Regions from separate parts of the Streptomyces sp. NPDC058291 genome, predicted to be linked through region 2. Evidence: riboswitches for the same ligand, from Rfam matches in the RefSeq annotation. Region 2 holds a riboswitch; the other holds the start of a gene.

Region 1 (7,410 bases), on a different contig from region 2:
GCTCCCGCGTGATCATGGATCTCGACTTCGAGGGCAAGGGCATGGGCAAGATCCTCGTGCCCCTCGTCGTCCGCCGCCAGGTCCGCAAGGAGTTCCCGGTGAACGAGCGACTGCTGAAGGACCGTCTGGAGCACCGGACGGTATGACACCCGCAGGCGGCTGGGCCGCGGCGACGAGAAGATCCCGGTGAGCCCCGGACGCGGCCCGGTGAGCCCCGGACGCGGCCCGGTCGGCCCCGGACGCGGCCCCGGCCGTCTGGTGCGCCCGACCGGCCATGGCCTGAGTGCGACGCCGACCGCGTGATCATGTGCAGGCTCTGGATCGTCCGCGCCGTCGGCGGTACCTTCCCACCATGACCGACAATCGAAAGGGCAATGCCGCGTAGGCGCCCGTCTGCCGTGCGGGACGACCTCCCCGTGCGCGTCTCCCGCCCGTGCCCCCGCCGCCCGTGTCCGCCGATCGACAGGCTGTCCGGGGCATGCGCGGCCCACATCCGCAGGCTGGAAATCAGGCGTTTCTGGCCAGGCGACACAGCCAGAGCCTTTCGGCACTGGGCCGCCTTGGCACACGGCCCGCTCAAGAGGTTGGCTGATCCCTCCACTTCCACCAGGTGTGGCATCCCCGAGTGCGGTTGTGATCCGGGCCACTCCCGCGATCACCTTGAAGCGATCATGCGTGCCTTGCCCAGGAAGTCGGCACGAGAGCTACGCGCGCTGGTCCAGGATCTCGACGCCAAGATCCTCGGACGAGCCCGAGTCGTCCGTGCCCCTTCGCCCGACGTCCCGTGGTGGCGCGATCAGCTCTGAGGACCCGCCGATGGCGCCCGTGCCTCATCCGTTCCCGAGCGTGCGGGGAGCCGCGGGCGACCACGGTGGCAAGCCGGCCCCGAGCAGCGCAACGACCCCACGCGCCCCGGGCCGCCCCTGGGCCGTGCGATGCCGGCCGGCGCCCCAGACGGCACCGACGGGGTGACCACCCCCACCCCGCTCCCGGCCTGGGGCCCCGGCGATGATCTGCCACACTGGACGTGTTATGCCTGCACCCGGAGAACTCACTTTCGTCGCCCCCCGCGGAGCCAAGAAGCCGCCGCGGCATCTCGCCGACCTCTCGCCCGCCGAGCGGAAGGAGGTCGTGGCGGAGATCGGGGAGAAGCCCTTTCGTGCCAAGCAGCTCTCGCAGCACTACTTCGCCCGGTACGCGCACGACCCGGCGGAGTGGACCGACATCCCGGCCGGCTCCCGCGAGAAGCTGCGTGAGGCGCTGCTGCCGGATCTGATGTCGGTCGTCCGGCATCTGTCGACGGACCAGGGGACCACCCGTAAGACCCTGTGGCGGCTGTTCGACGGCACGCTCGTGGAGTCCGTGCTGATGCGGTACCCGGACCGGGTGACCATGTGCATCAGCTCGCAGGCGGGATGCGGGATGAACTGCCCGTTCTGCGCCACCGGACAGGCGGGGCTCGACCGGAATCTGTCCACCGCCGAGATCGTGCACCAGATCGTCGACGGGATGCGGGCGCTGCGCGACGGCGAGGTGCCCGGCGGGCCCGCGCGGCTGTCCAACATCGTCTTCATGGGGATGGGCGAGCCGCTCGCCAACTACAACCGCGTCGTCGGCGCCATCCGCGCGCTGACCGATCCGGCGCCGGACGGGCTCGGGCTGTCGCAGCGCGGGATCACCGTGTCGACGGTCGGGCTGGTGCCGGCCATCCGCCGGTTCTCCGACGAGGGCTTCAAGTGCCGGCTCGCGATCTCCCTGCACGCTCCCGACGACGAGCTGCGCGACACCCTCGTCCCCGTGAACACGCGGTGGAAGGTGCGCGAGGTGCTGGACGCCGGGTTCGAGTACACCGAGCGGTCGGGTCGTCGGCTGTCCATCGAGTACGCGCTGATCCGGGACATCAACGACCAGGCGTGGCGTGGCGACCGGCTCGGCCGGCTGCTGCGCGGCAAGCCCGTGCACGTCAACCTCATCCCGCTGAACCCGACGCCGGGCTCGAAGTGGACGGCGTCCCGGCCGGAGGACGAGAAGGCCTTCGTCGAGGCGATCGCCGCGCACGGGGTGCCCGTGACCGTGCGGGACACCCGTGGCCAGGAGATCGACGGGGCGTGCGGTCAGCTCGCGGCCACCGAGCGGTAGTCTGAGGACCGTACACATCTTCATATTCCGACAGGGGAGCGCCACAGCGCTGAGAGTGCGGCACCCAGGCCCGCAGACCCTCTGAACCTCGCCCAGGTCATTCTGGGTAGGAAGTTCGGTCATCACTCGAGCTGTTGCGCCCTGCCCGGCGTTCCGTGCGGACCCGGGCGGGGCCGCGTCTCTTCCTGGTCAACCCAGGAGGAAAACCAGTGCAGAACAAGACCTTCGTGGCCGTGGCCGTCGGACTCGGCCTGGTCGCTTTGTCCGCGTGCGGGTCGTCGGACGGGAAGGAGACGGCGGGCTCCGCGGGCTCCCGGACCGTCACCCTCGTCAGCCATGACTCCTGGGCCGTGTCCAAGGGCGTGCTCGCCGACTTCGAGAAGCAGTCCGGGTACAAGGTGAAGGTGCTCAAGGACGGCGACGCCGGGCAGGCCGTCAACAAGGCGATCCTCACCAAGGACAACCCGCAGGGCGACGTCTTCTTCGGCGTCGACAACACCCTCCTCTCCCGCGCCCTCGACAACGGGCTGTTCCAGCCGTACGAGGCCAAGGGACTGGCGCAGGTCGGCAGCCAGTACCAGGTGGACGCGGGGAAGCACCGGGTCACGCCCGTCGACTTCGGCGACATCTGCGTCAACTACGACAAGGCGTACTTCGCCGAGCACGAGCTGGCCCCGCCCGCCTCCTTCGACGACCTGGTGAAGCCCGCCTACAAGGACCTCCTCGTCACCGAGAACGCCTCCACCTCCTCGCCCGGGCTCGGCTTCCTGCTCGGCACGGCCGCGCAGTACGGCGACGGGGGCTGGGAGGGCTACTGGAAGAAGCTCAAGGCCAACGGCGTGAAGGTGGTCGACGGCTGGGAGCAGGCCTACAACGAGGAGTTCTCCGGTTCCGCCGGGGGCAGGAAGGCGAAGGCCGACCGGCCGCTCGTGGTGTCCTACGCCTCCTCGCCGCCCGCCGAGGTGATCTACGGCGACCCGAAGCCGGCCACCGCGCCGACCGGCGTCGCTTCCGGCACCTGCTTCCGGCAGATCGAGTTCGCGGGGCTGCTGGACAACGCGGCCGACAGCGAGGGCGGCAAGGCGCTGATCGACTTCCTGATCAGCAAGAGGTTCCAGCAGGACATGCCCCTCAACATGTTCGTGTATCCGGTGGTGAAGGGGGCGGCCGTCCCCGCCGAGTTCACCGCGTACGGGCCCGCCGCCGCGCACCCCGAGACCATGGACCCGGCGAAGATCGCCGACAACCGTGACGACTGGGTCAAGTCATGGACCTCGCTCGTACTGAAGTGACCGGGCGCGGGGCCCGCGCGGGGAGCGCGGCGCGGCTCGGTCTCCTGGCCTTGCCCGTCGCGTTCTTCGCGGTCTTCTTCGCCTACCCGGTCGCGGCCATCGTCGCCCGGGGGCTCCACGTCGACGGCTCGTGGCGCTTCGGGCGGCTGTGGGACGTGCTCGGGCAGTCCGACGTCCGCCACGTGCTGTGGTTCACCGCCTGGCAGGCGCTCGCCTCCACCGCGCTCACGCTGCTGGTGGCGCTGCCGGGCGCCTACGTGTTCGCGCGCCTGGACTTCCCGGGCAAGCAGGTGCTGCGCGCCGTCGTCACCGTGCCGTTCGTGCTGCCCACGGTGGTCGTCGGCACCGCGTTCCTCGCACTCGTCGGGCGCGGCGGGCTGCTCGACGAGCTGTGGGGCGTCCGCCTCGACACCACCGTGTGGGCGATCCTGCTCGCGCACGTCTTCTTCAACTACGCGGTCGTCGTGCGCACGGTGGGCGGGCTGTGGGCGCAGCTCGACCCGCGGCAGGAGGAGGCGGCGCGGATGCTGGGCGCGTCCCGGCTGCGGGCCTGGCGCACGGTGACCCTGCCGGCGCTTGGGCCGGCCGTCGCCGCGGCCGCGCTGATGGTCTTCCTGTTCACCTTCACCTCCTTCGGCGTGGTGCAGATCCTGGGCGGCCCGACCTTCTCCACCCTCGAAGTGGAGATCTACCGGCAGACCTCCGAGATCTTCGACCTGTCCACGGCGGCCGTCCTCACGATCGTCCAGTTCGCGGCCGTCGGCGCGATCCTCGCCGTGCACGCCTGGGCGGTGCGGCGGCGGGAGACCGCGCTGCGGCTGGTGGACGCGGCGGGCACGGCGCGTCGGCCGCGCGGGACCGCGCAGTGGGCGCTGCTGGCCGGGGTGCTCGCGAGCATCGCCGTCCTGCTGGTCCTGCCGCTCGCGGTGCTCGTGCAGCGCTCGCTGGACGCGCCCGGCCTCGCCTACTACCGCGCGTTGACCGGCGACGACGGCAACGTGTTCCTGGTCCCGCCGATCGACGCGATCGGCAACTCGCTGGAGTACGCCGTCGCCGCGACCGCGATCGCCGTGGCTGTCGGCGGGCTCGCCGCGGCCGCGCTCACCCGCAGGGACGCCGGACGGCTGGTCCGCGGCTTCGACGCGCTGCTGATGCTGCCGCTGGGCGTCTCCGCGGTGACCGTGGGCTTCGGGTTCCTCATCGCGCTCGACGAGCCGCCGCTGGACCTGCGCGGCACCTGGATCCTGGTGCCGCTGGCGCAGGCTCTGGTCGGCGTCCCCTTCGTCGTGCGGACCATGCTGCCGGTGCTGCGGGCGGTGGACCATCGGCTGCGGGAGGCGGCGGCCGTGCTCGGTGCGTCGCCCTGGCGGGTGTGGCGCGAGGTCGACCTGCCGATGGTGCGGCGGGCGCTGCTGGTCGCGGCCGGGTTCGCCTTCGCGGTGTCGCTGGGGGAGTTCGGGGCGACGGTGTTCATCGCGAGGCCCGACAACCCGACGCTGCCGGTGGCCGTGGCGCGGCTGCTGGGGCGGGCCGGGGAGCTCAACTACGGCCAGGCGATGGCGCTTTCGACGATTCTGATGGTGGTGTGCGCGGTGGCCCTGCTGGTGCTGGAGCGGCTGAGGACCGACGGGACGGGGGAGTTCTGATGCAGCTGCTCGAACTGGAGCGGGCCACCGTGCGGTTCGGCGGGCGGGCCGTGCTGGACGCGGTCGATCTCGCGGTCGCCGAGCACGAGGTGGTGTGCGTGCTCGGGCCCAGCGGGAGCGGCAAGTCGACGCTGCTGCGGGCCGTGGCCGGTCTGCAGCCCCTGGACTCCGGGCGGGTCCGGCTCGACGGGCGCGATCAGGCGGGGGTGCCCGCGCACCGGCGGGAGCTCGGGCTGATGTTCCAGGACCACCAGCTGTTCCCGCAGCGCGACGTCGGCGGCAACGTGGCCTTCGGGCTGCGGATGCACGGCATGGTCGGGCAGCGGCAGGGCGAGCGGGTGAGGGAGCTGCTCGACCTCGTCGGGCTGCCGGGCGCGGCCGGGCGGGCCGTGGCCTCCCTCTCCGGCGGTGAGCAGCAGCGGGTGGCGCTGGCCAGGGCCCTCGCGCCGCGCCCCCGGCTGCTGATGCTCGACGAGCCGCTCGGCCAGCTCGACCGGTCGCTGCGCGAGCGGCTGGTCGTCGAACTGCGGGAGCTGTTCGGCCGGTTGGGGACGACCGTGCTGGCCGTGACCCATGACCAGGGCGAGGCGTTCGCGCTGGCCGACCGGGTCGTGGTGATGCGGGACGGCCGGATCGCCCAGTCCGGTACGCCGCTGGAGGTGTGGCAGCGGCCGGCGGACGCCTTCGTGGCCCGCTTCCTCGGCTTCGACAACGTGGTGGCGGCCACGGTCACGGGGGAGGTGGCGGTCACGCCGTGGGGCAAGGCCCCGGTGCCGGCCGGGTCCGGTCAGGGGGCGCGCACCCTGCTCGTCCGGCCGGCCGGCGTGCGCCTGGGGGACGCGGAGGACGGTCTGCGCTGCACGGTCGCCGGCCGCACCTTCCGGGGCACGCATGTCGCCCTGCACCTCCAGCCGGAGGGCGCGCCGAGGCTGGAGGCGGCGTGCGCGCTGCGCGACGCGCCGGAGGTCGGAAGCGCGGTGGGGGTGTCCTTCGATCCGGCCGACATCGTGGTGCTGGACTGAGCCGGGGCCCTAGGGTCTTGCGCATGACTGTTCTCACGCATGAGCGGTATTGCGACGAAATCGCCCACCAGGTGGGCGAGTTGAGGACCGTGGTGACCTCTGGGGCGGACCTGGCGGCGACCGTGCCCACCTGTCCCGACTGGTCGCTGGAACAGCTCGTGCGGCATCTGGGCGGCGCCCTGCGCTGGGTCGACGCGCTCGTGCGGACACGGGCGCAGGAGAACATCCCGGACGAGCGGATCGCGTTGCTCGGCGGACCGGACGCCGAGGGCGACCCGGCCGCGCTCGACGCCTGGCTCGCGCAGAGCGCCGAACTGGTCGTCGGCGCGCTGCGCGAGGCCGGCCCGGACACGAAGGTCTGGGGCTGGGCCGGCGTGTTCGACAGCGGCTTCTGGGCGCGCCGGATGACTCATGAGATCACCGTGCACCGCGCCGACGCCGCGCTCGCCGCCGGACTGCCCTACGCGGTGGCGCCCGACGTGGCCGCCGACGCCGTGGACGAGTGGCTGGAGCTCGTGCGGTGGGTGCAGCGCAACGAGCCGCAGCCGGCGGCCGGGGACCTGCCGGCCGCCGACCGCACCATCCAGCTGCACGCCACGGACGCGCCGGCCGAGCCGGACGCCGGACGAGGCGGGGTGACGGTTCCCCCGGGCGAGGCGTGGGGACGGGTGATCGAGCTCACCGAGCAGGGCGTCGTCCGGCGCCCCGGCCATGAGGAGACGGCGGTCACCCTGCGCGGCCCGCTCACGTCCGTGCTGCTCGCCTTCTACGGCCGGCTGCCGCTGGACAGCCCCGGGCTGGAGGTCCTCGGCGAGCGCGAGGTGCTGGAGTCCTGGCTGGCGAAGACGGAGTTCGGCTGAGGGCCTGGCCCGAGGCCGTCCGCGTGCTCGCTGGGCGTCGGTCGGCCGTGCGGGTCAGCGCTGGCTGGATCCGCGGCGGCGCATCCCGAAGAACACCGCGCCGCCGCCGACGGCGACCAGGGCGGCCGCGATGCCGACGATCAGACCGGTGTTGGAGTTGGCGCCGGTCTCGGCGAGGTTGGACTCCTGGGCCGCGGGCGACGGGGCGTTGCTCGCGGGGGCCGGGACCGGGGCCGCGGCGCTGCCGCTCGCCGAGTCGGACGGGGGCGCCGACGGGGTGGCCGTCTCGGCCGGCGCAGCGGTCTGCGACGGGGTCGAGGACGGGGTCGAGGACGGCGTCGAGGACGGGGTGGTGGTCGGGGTCGTCGTGTCCTCGGCCTTGCAGGCCTCGGACGGGGTGGTCACGTTCGGGGCGATGTCCGCGTCGACGAACGTCTTCTTGCCCTTGACG
Region 2 (7,410 bases):
TGACGATGGCCGGCAAACTGCTGGTCCAGCAACTTCCCCTGGACGTCTGAGCGTTCCGGCAAGGCTCGCCGGCGGCCCCTCGGGGTCTTTCTCGGACCTTCGCGGGGCCTCCTCGGGAGCTATCTCGGGAGCCCTTCTCGGTGGCTTCAGGGTTTTCCCAGGGTCTTCTCGACGACCGACGCGCCTCGTTCCGGGATCACTCGCGACACCCGAGGCCGGGGGCCAATTTCGGCAAACCCCCTGTCACCCCATGCCGTCGCCGCTCTACCATCGGCTTATCCGTAGCAGGCTCCCCTCCGTTTCTGCCCGACGGCTCGTTGGCATGCGAGCCCCAAGCCCTACGGAGCATCGGGGGATGCACATGAACAGCGTTCCGCAGCACCTGCACAGCGAGGACCGCCAAGAGTACGAGCGGATCCTCGAAGAGGCGCTGCGCTCCGCCCCACACCACCCGGACCTCGTCGCTGTGGGACAGCGGCTCAACTCCGAGCAACTGCGCACCATGGCGCTCAACGCCTCCGCGCTCATAGCGGTGGCCGCGGCGGCCGAGTACCAGCACTACGTGAAAGTCCGCGAGGAACTGCGCCACCCCGCGCCGTCGACCGCGACGGCCACGCCCGAGTCCGCTCCCGTCGAGCCGGGCGCGGCCACGATGGACCTGACCACGACCATGGGTGATGCGGCCGAGGCCGCCGGGGCGGGCGCCGTCGCCGCCGTCCTCACCCCCGTACTCGCCGGAACCGCGGCGGTGATCTTCCTTCTGGTCGGGTACGTCCTCAGGGCACTCGCCCCCGAACAGGGGTTCGCCCGGACCATGGTCGCGGCCGGCTGGGCGTTCGGTGCGGTCGCCGCCGCCGCGATCCTCGTCGCCACCGTCGCTCTGCTGCTCACCGCCCTGCGCAACCGGCCCTCTCTGGAGGCCGGGCCGTACGGCGAGCTGAACGAGGAGGTCAGCCGGGCCAAGGAAGCCTGGCGCGAAGCCCTGCTCGAACGCGGCATCCTGCCGTTCCTCCGGGAGGCTCTCGCGGATCCCGGCACGGCGACCGCCCTGGACACCGAACCCAACCCACCGGCTCCCACCGGTCGCCTCCCGAAGATCGGTTACGGCCGCCCGGGCTTCAGCAGCCCCGACGACGGCCGCTCCACCGGTCCTCGTCCGAGCTTCAGCAGCCCCGACTACTCGAGCCCCGATTTCGGCGGCCCGGAACACCACCCGGAATAGGCACCACTGCGACACAGGCCGGAGGAGGGCGGGCCGTACCGCGCCGCGTCGGGCCGGATGGGGCTGAATTGGGCCGGCCCGTATTGCGCCGGGTCGGCTCGGGCCGGACGGGGCCCGCGCTGCACCGGTCCTGAACCTGTCGGCCAGGGGCCCGCGCTGCTTCCGGTCCTGAACCTGTCGGCCTGGGCACATCGGCTCCGCCCGCACCGGCCCGGGGCCCCTCCCTGCGGGCTTCCGTGCGGCCCGGCGTCTCATCAGAGGATGCCGGCCCGCGTCGCCGCCTTGATCCAGTCGGGGAACTCGGACAAGAGCCGGTCATAGAGCTCCTGGTCGGGGACAGTGCTGATGTCGTCCACCGCGAAGAATCCCACGTTGTCGACGCGCCGCCCGGGCAGCGTATCGAACCGCTCCAGCACCCCGTAGTCGGATCGCCCGAGCCCCACGAACTGCCAGAAGATCGGCTCCTCGACCGCAGCCCTCAGCTCCCGCTCGATCGCCGCGTCGCGGTAGACCCCGCCGTCGGAGAAGAACAGCACCAAGGTCGGAGCGCTCGCCGGATTCTCTCGCACATAGGCTCTGACCTGGGCGATCGCCTTCTGCTCCTCGTTCTGGATGCCGACCGTGCGCATGTCGACCTGCCCGGGCTCCAGCCCCTTGCGGGGCTTCTTGGACCGACGGAAGAGACTCATCTCACCCACCCGCACATGCAGCCGCAGCCACTCGGGGAGTTCACCCAGGCGCAGGTCGGGCAGACGCGCGGCCTCACTGGCGAACGTCCAGGCCTGCATCTCACCGTCGTCGTCGAGCTGGGCCGCCACCGCAGCCATCCGCTCCACGACGTCCGCCACCACGCCCTTGGAGTACAGGAACGACATGGACCCGGAGGCGTCGAGGACCAGCAGGATGCGCGCGCTGATGCCGGTCGCCCCGCGCTTGCTGAGGCTGACGGCGACCTGCTCCTTCCGCAACGACAGCCGCTTGCGCATGTCGACGGGAAGCCGCTCCTCGCCCTTCGTCAGACGAGGCTCTGAAAACGGACCCGCCGCGGTCGACTCCGGGCGGACGACCGAAGGCGGCGCCGGACGGACGGCCGGGGGCGATTGCGGGCGGCTGGGCAGCGGCACGTCCGCACGGGCGGGTGTCGGCGACCCGGGCTGAACGGGCGACACAGGCGGAACGGTCGTCGCGTCCGGTTCCTCGTCGACCGTGATCCCGAAGTCGATGGCCAGTCCCGCCAGTCCGGAGGCGTACCCCTGTCCGACCGCGCGGAACTTCCACCGGCCTTCGCGCTGGTACAACTCACCCCCGATGAACGCCGTCTCCGTGCCGGCCTGCATGTCGAAGCGAGCCATCTCATACCCACCGCCCGTACCGAACAGCCGCAGCATCAAACCGGTCACCTGCCCGAAGGTGCCGCCGTCGGCGGACGCGCACAGCACCACCCGGGTGATCGCCCCCTCCAGCGAGCGGAGATCGACGTCGACGGCATCGGTGATGACGCCGGCGGCACGACGCTTGCCGACGTGCCGCACGGCGCCGGACGCATGCAGCGGCTGGTTGTAGAAGACGAAGTCCCCGTCGTTGCGGACCCGCCCGTCGTCGGTCAACAGCAACGCCGAGACGTCGATGTCCGGCCCGCCGACGCCCTCGGCCCAGCTGAGTTCGACCCGGACATCCGGTGAGTCGACCGGCAGATTGGCACTCTTGCTCATGGATCGCGCTGTCATGGAGGCAAGTCTGCCGAGTCGACGTCCGACTTCAATGAACGAACAAGCACGTCACCTGTACCCGTTGATCCGTCCATCGGCCCCCTCGGTAGGTGCTTCGTTCGGTTCCCCCGTCAGCTCCCCCAGCACTGCCGGTTCGGGGATGCGCCCGAACCGACAGCACCGACGGCACCGACGAGGATCGACGAGGATCGATCAGGACCGTCCGGTCAGTCGGCCAGCGGCAGGTACACCCGGTTCCCGTTCGCGGCGAACTCCTTCGATTTCGCCAGCATCCCCTCGGCGATCTCGTCGGCCGAGGCGCCCTCTGTGGCCCCGGCGCCGAACCGCTCCGTGATGCTCTGGCTGATCTTCATCGAGCAGAACTTCGGCCCGCACATCGAGCAGAAGTGCGCCGTCTTCGCGGGCTCGGCCGGCAGCGTCTCGTCGTGGAACTCCCGTGCTGTGTCCGGGTCGAGAGCAAGGTTGAACTGGTCCTCCCAGCGGAACTCGAACCGCGCGTCGGACAGCGCGTCGTCCCATTCCTGCGCACCGGGGTGGCCCTTGGCGAGGTCGGCTGCGTGGGCGGCGATCTTGTAGGTGATGACGCCGGTCTTGACGTCGTCGCGGTTGGGCAGGCCCAGGTGTTCCTTGGGCGTGACGTAGCAGAGCATGGCCGTGCCCCACCAGGCGATCATCGCGGCGCCGATGCCGGAGGTGATGTGGTCGTACGCCGGCGCGACGTCCGTGGTCAGCGGGCCGAGCGTATAGAACGGAGCTTCATCACAGATCTCCTGCTGAAGGTCGATGTTCTCCTTGATCTTGTGCATCGGGACATGGCCCGGGCCTTCGATCATCGTCTGTACGTGAAAACGCTTGGCGATCGTGTTGAGTTCCCCGAGCGTCCTCAACTCAGCGAACTGGGCCTCGTCGTTGGCGTCCGCGATCGACCCCGGACGCAGGCCGTCACCGAGCGAGTAGGTGACGTCGTAGGCGGCGAGAATCTCGCAGAGTTCCTCGAAGTTCTCGTACAGGAAGGACTCCTTGTGGTGCGCCAGGCACCAGGCCGCCATGATCGAGCCGCCGCGCGAGACGATGCCGGTCTTGCGGTTGGCCGTGAGCGGGACGTACGCAAGACGGACTCCGGCGTGGACCGTCATGTAGTCGACGCCCTGTTCGGCCTGCTCGACGACCGTGTCCTTGTAGATCTCCCAGGTCAGCTCTTCGGCGCGACCGTCGACCTTCTCCAGCGCCTGGTACAGCGGCACCGTGCCGATGGGGACGGGGGAGTTGCGCAGCACCCACTCGCGAGTGGTGTGGATGTTGCGTCCGGTGGACAGGTCCATGACCGTGTCGGCGCCCCACCGGGTCGCCCAGGTCATCTTCTCGACCTCCTCCTCGATGGAGGAGGTCACGGCCGAGTTGCCGATGTTGGCGTTGACCTTCACCAGGAACCGCTTGCCGATGATCATCGGCTCGATCTCCGGGTGATTGACGTTGGCCGGCAGCACCGCACGGCCTGTTGCGATCTCCTCGCGGACCACTTCGGGAGAGACGTTCTCCCGGATGGCCACGAACTCCATCTCGGGCGTGATCTCCCCCTGGCGCGCATAGGCGAGCTGGGTGACCGCCTTGCCGTCCCGGCTGCGGCGCGGGAGCCGCGGCCGGCCGGGAAAGACTGCGTCGAGGTTGCGCAGACCACCGCGCGGCGCGGTGTGCTTGATGCCGTCGTCCTCGGGGCGGACCGGACGGCCGGCATACTCCTCGGTGTCTCCGCGGCCGATGATCCAGCTCTCACGCAGCGGCGAGAGCCCCCTGCGGACGTCGGTCTCGACGAGAGGATCGGTGTACGGGCCGGACGTGTCGTACAGCGTGACCGACTTCCCGTTGGTGAGGTGCACCTGACGGACCGGCACCCGCAGATCGGGGCGAGTGCCCTCGACGTACCCCTTGTGCCAGCCGATGGACTTCCTGGCCTCCGCATCGGCGACGTCGACCGCGTTCTCGCTGGTCGCGTCCTGCATGGAGGCAGGCGTGCGTGCGTCCTTCTTGGTCATGAGACCTACTCCCTACGCCGGCATTACCCGGTAACAGGTTCGGCGGTCGACGCAGCGGCTACCGTCTGCCGACGTTTCCTGTGAAACCTCACTCGCCGTGAGACGTTCCACGTGAAACATCGCGAAAACGGAGGTCAGCGCCCTCTCAGCCCGGTGCTCCGAGCTCCCGCGTGTGCAAAAGTGCCTCCACGCTAGCGTCAATTCGGGCGCGGTGAACAGAGGGCCCCCTTCGTTCTTGCGATGATCGGTCGGTGACCACGACACCCCATCCCCCGCTTCCGCCCGAGCCGCGCCGTCGGTCGGGTACCGGAAACGGCCCCGCCGACGGTCCCGGTCCCGCGCAGGAGCCGGGGTATGCGGGAGGACTGGGCGGCCTGGCCCGCGGTCGAGCCCCCGGTCATCAGGGCCCGGCCTCCGGGCCCGACCGCGCCCCTGCCCCTGCTGGTCCCGGCCCTGAGCCCGAACGCGGGTACGGGTACGGATACGGCAGCGGCAGGCATGGCGATGGTGGCGGTGACAGCCACGAGAGCCGTCATGGGTACGCATACGGTCCCGGTCCCAGCACCGGCACCGGCGGCGGCACCGGTCAGGGCATGGGATCCGGGGGCGGGCACGGGGCCGGTTACGGCGGTGCACATGACCCCGGCCACGGCGAGGAGCAGCATGCCCAGGAGCGCAGCGACGGGCGCGGGCCCGGTCAGGGCGAGGGGCAAAGGCCCGCGCACGAAGAGGGCCACGGGCATGCCCACGGCCACAGCCACAGTCACGGCCCGGCCGCGCCCGTCTCCCGGCACCTGCGCAAGGTCATCGCTGCCATCCTCATCCCGTTCGGCGCCGCGGTGCTGGTCGGGCTCGTGGTGCTGTGGCCCGGCGGCGCCCCGGCGCACGAACGCACCGGGGTCGGCTTCGATCGGCAGACTCAACAGGCCACGGTCACCAAGGTCGTGAGCGTGAGCTGCGCCTCGGTGAACGCCTCGGGCGACACTCCGACCGGCGACACCTCCACAGCCGAGGGCTCCTCGGCGCAGCAGCAGGCGAGCGGCATCTGCAAGAGGGCCACGATCCGGGTGGACACCGGCCACGACAAGGGCCGTACGTTCGCCGAGATCATCCAGCCGGACCAGACCCGGCAGTTGGACCAGGGCGAGAAGGTGGTGGTCGCCTACGAGCCTTCGGCGCCGAGGGAGCTGCAGTACTCGGTCACCGACGTGAACCGCCGCATCCCGATGTCGGTGCTGGCCATCGTCTTCGCCGTGGCCGTCGTGATCGTCGGGCGGCTTCGGGGCGTGATGGCGCTGGTCGCGCTGGCCATCAGCTTCCTGGTGCTGAACTTCTTCGTGTTGCCGGCGATCCTGCAGGGCTCGAACCCGTTGGTGGTGGCCGTGGTGGGGGCGAGCGCCATCATGCTGATCGCGCTCTATCTGTGTCACGGTCTGTCGGCCCGCACCTCCGTCGCGGTACTCGGCACGCTCGTCTCCCTGCTGCTCATCGGCGTCCTCGGCTCGGTCTTCATCGACTGGGCGTCCCTGACCGGCAACACGGACGACAACACCGGCCTGATCCATGGCCTGTATCCGTCCATCGACATGAGCGGCCTGCTGCTCGCCGGCGTCATCATCGGCTCGCTCGGGGTCCTCGACGACGTGACGGTCACGCAGACGTCAGCGGTCTGGGAACTGCACGAGGCCAATCCGTCGATGGGCCGACGCGGGCTCTACCGGGCCGGCATCCGCATCGGCCGCGACCACATCGCCTCGGTGGTCAACACGCTCGTCCTCGCCTACGCCGGCGCCGCCCTGCCGCTGTTGCTGCTCTTCTCGATCGCGCAGAGCAGTGTGGGCGCCGTCGCCAACAGTGAGCTGGTGGCGGAGGAGATCGTGCGCACGCTCGTGGGGTCGATCGGCCTGGTGGCCTCGGTGCCGGTGACGACACTTCTGGCCGCTCTCGTGGTCTCCGCCGATCGTCCGGGAACCGACGCGGCGGCCGTGGCGGCTCCGAAGGCGCCTGCCGCGGGTGCGCTGGGTCCGGTGAGTTCCGCGGACCCGGTGGGTGCTGGGGCTTCGGTGGCTGCGCCGACCGGTCCGGCGCCGGCCTGGGGCGGCCGGGGCAAGCGCCGCAAACGCTGACCCGGCCGGACCACGCCCAGCCCCCGAATGGGAGCCGGGCGCTCGCCCGACGGACCGGTGGGACCGTGGGAGCGGCGAGTGGCATGCGTGGTGCCGGCGGCACCGGCAACACCGCGGAGAAGCGTTACTGCGCGCCCGCACCCGGTGACGGAGCTCTCCGTTGCCGCTCGCCGCCGCTCGCCGCCACTTAGTCAGCCCGCGCTCTGTTCCTCCGCCAGAATGCGGCCCAGCGCCTCGTCCAGATGCGCGTCGAAGTCGGCGAGCGCCCCCTCCTGCCCCAGAGGCACCAGCTTGTCGGT

The links. Region 2 has a riboswitch for thiamine pyrophosphate ahead of thiC (phosphomethylpyrimidine synthase ThiC). Riboswitches for the same ligand answer to the same signal wherever they lie in the genome.
Region 1: it holds a riboswitch for thiamine pyrophosphate, as region 2 does, so the genes downstream of both, ACFVYK_RS20915 (thiamine ABC transporter substrate binding subunit) here and thiC (phosphomethylpyrimidine synthase ThiC) in region 2, are expected to answer to the same signal.

Annotation. Positions count from the first base shown of each region.
Region 1 is NZ_JBHVYK010000040.1:8,658-16,067, reverse strand. It holds gene ACFVYK_RS20925 (SRPBCC family protein) at 1-146, shown strand, start outside; gene rlmN (23S rRNA (adenine(2503)-C(2))-methyltransferase RlmN) at 1,033-2,139, shown strand; TPP riboswitch at 2,162-2,270, shown strand; gene ACFVYK_RS20915 (thiamine ABC transporter substrate binding subunit) at 2,349-3,431, shown strand; gene ACFVYK_RS20910 (ABC transporter permease) at 3,407-5,077, shown strand; gene ACFVYK_RS20905 (ABC transporter ATP-binding protein) at 5,077-6,099, shown strand; gene ACFVYK_RS20900 (maleylpyruvate isomerase N-terminal domain-containing protein) at 6,123-6,959, shown strand; gene ACFVYK_RS20895 (LAETG motif-containing sortase-dependent surface protein) at 7,014-7,410, opposite strand, start outside.
Region 2 is NZ_JBHVYK010000062.1:9,797-17,206, reverse strand. It holds gene ACFVYK_RS26895 (metallophosphoesterase) at 1-50, shown strand, start outside; gene ACFVYK_RS26890 (hypothetical protein) at 356-1,222, shown strand; gene ACFVYK_RS26885 (VWA domain-containing protein) at 1,477-2,949, opposite strand; gene thiC (phosphomethylpyrimidine synthase ThiC) at 3,159-4,985, opposite strand; TPP riboswitch at 4,978-5,165, opposite strand; gene ACFVYK_RS26875 (YibE/F family protein) at 5,579-7,111, shown strand; gene ACFVYK_RS26870 (SsgA family sporulation/cell division regulator) at 7,303-7,410, opposite strand, start outside.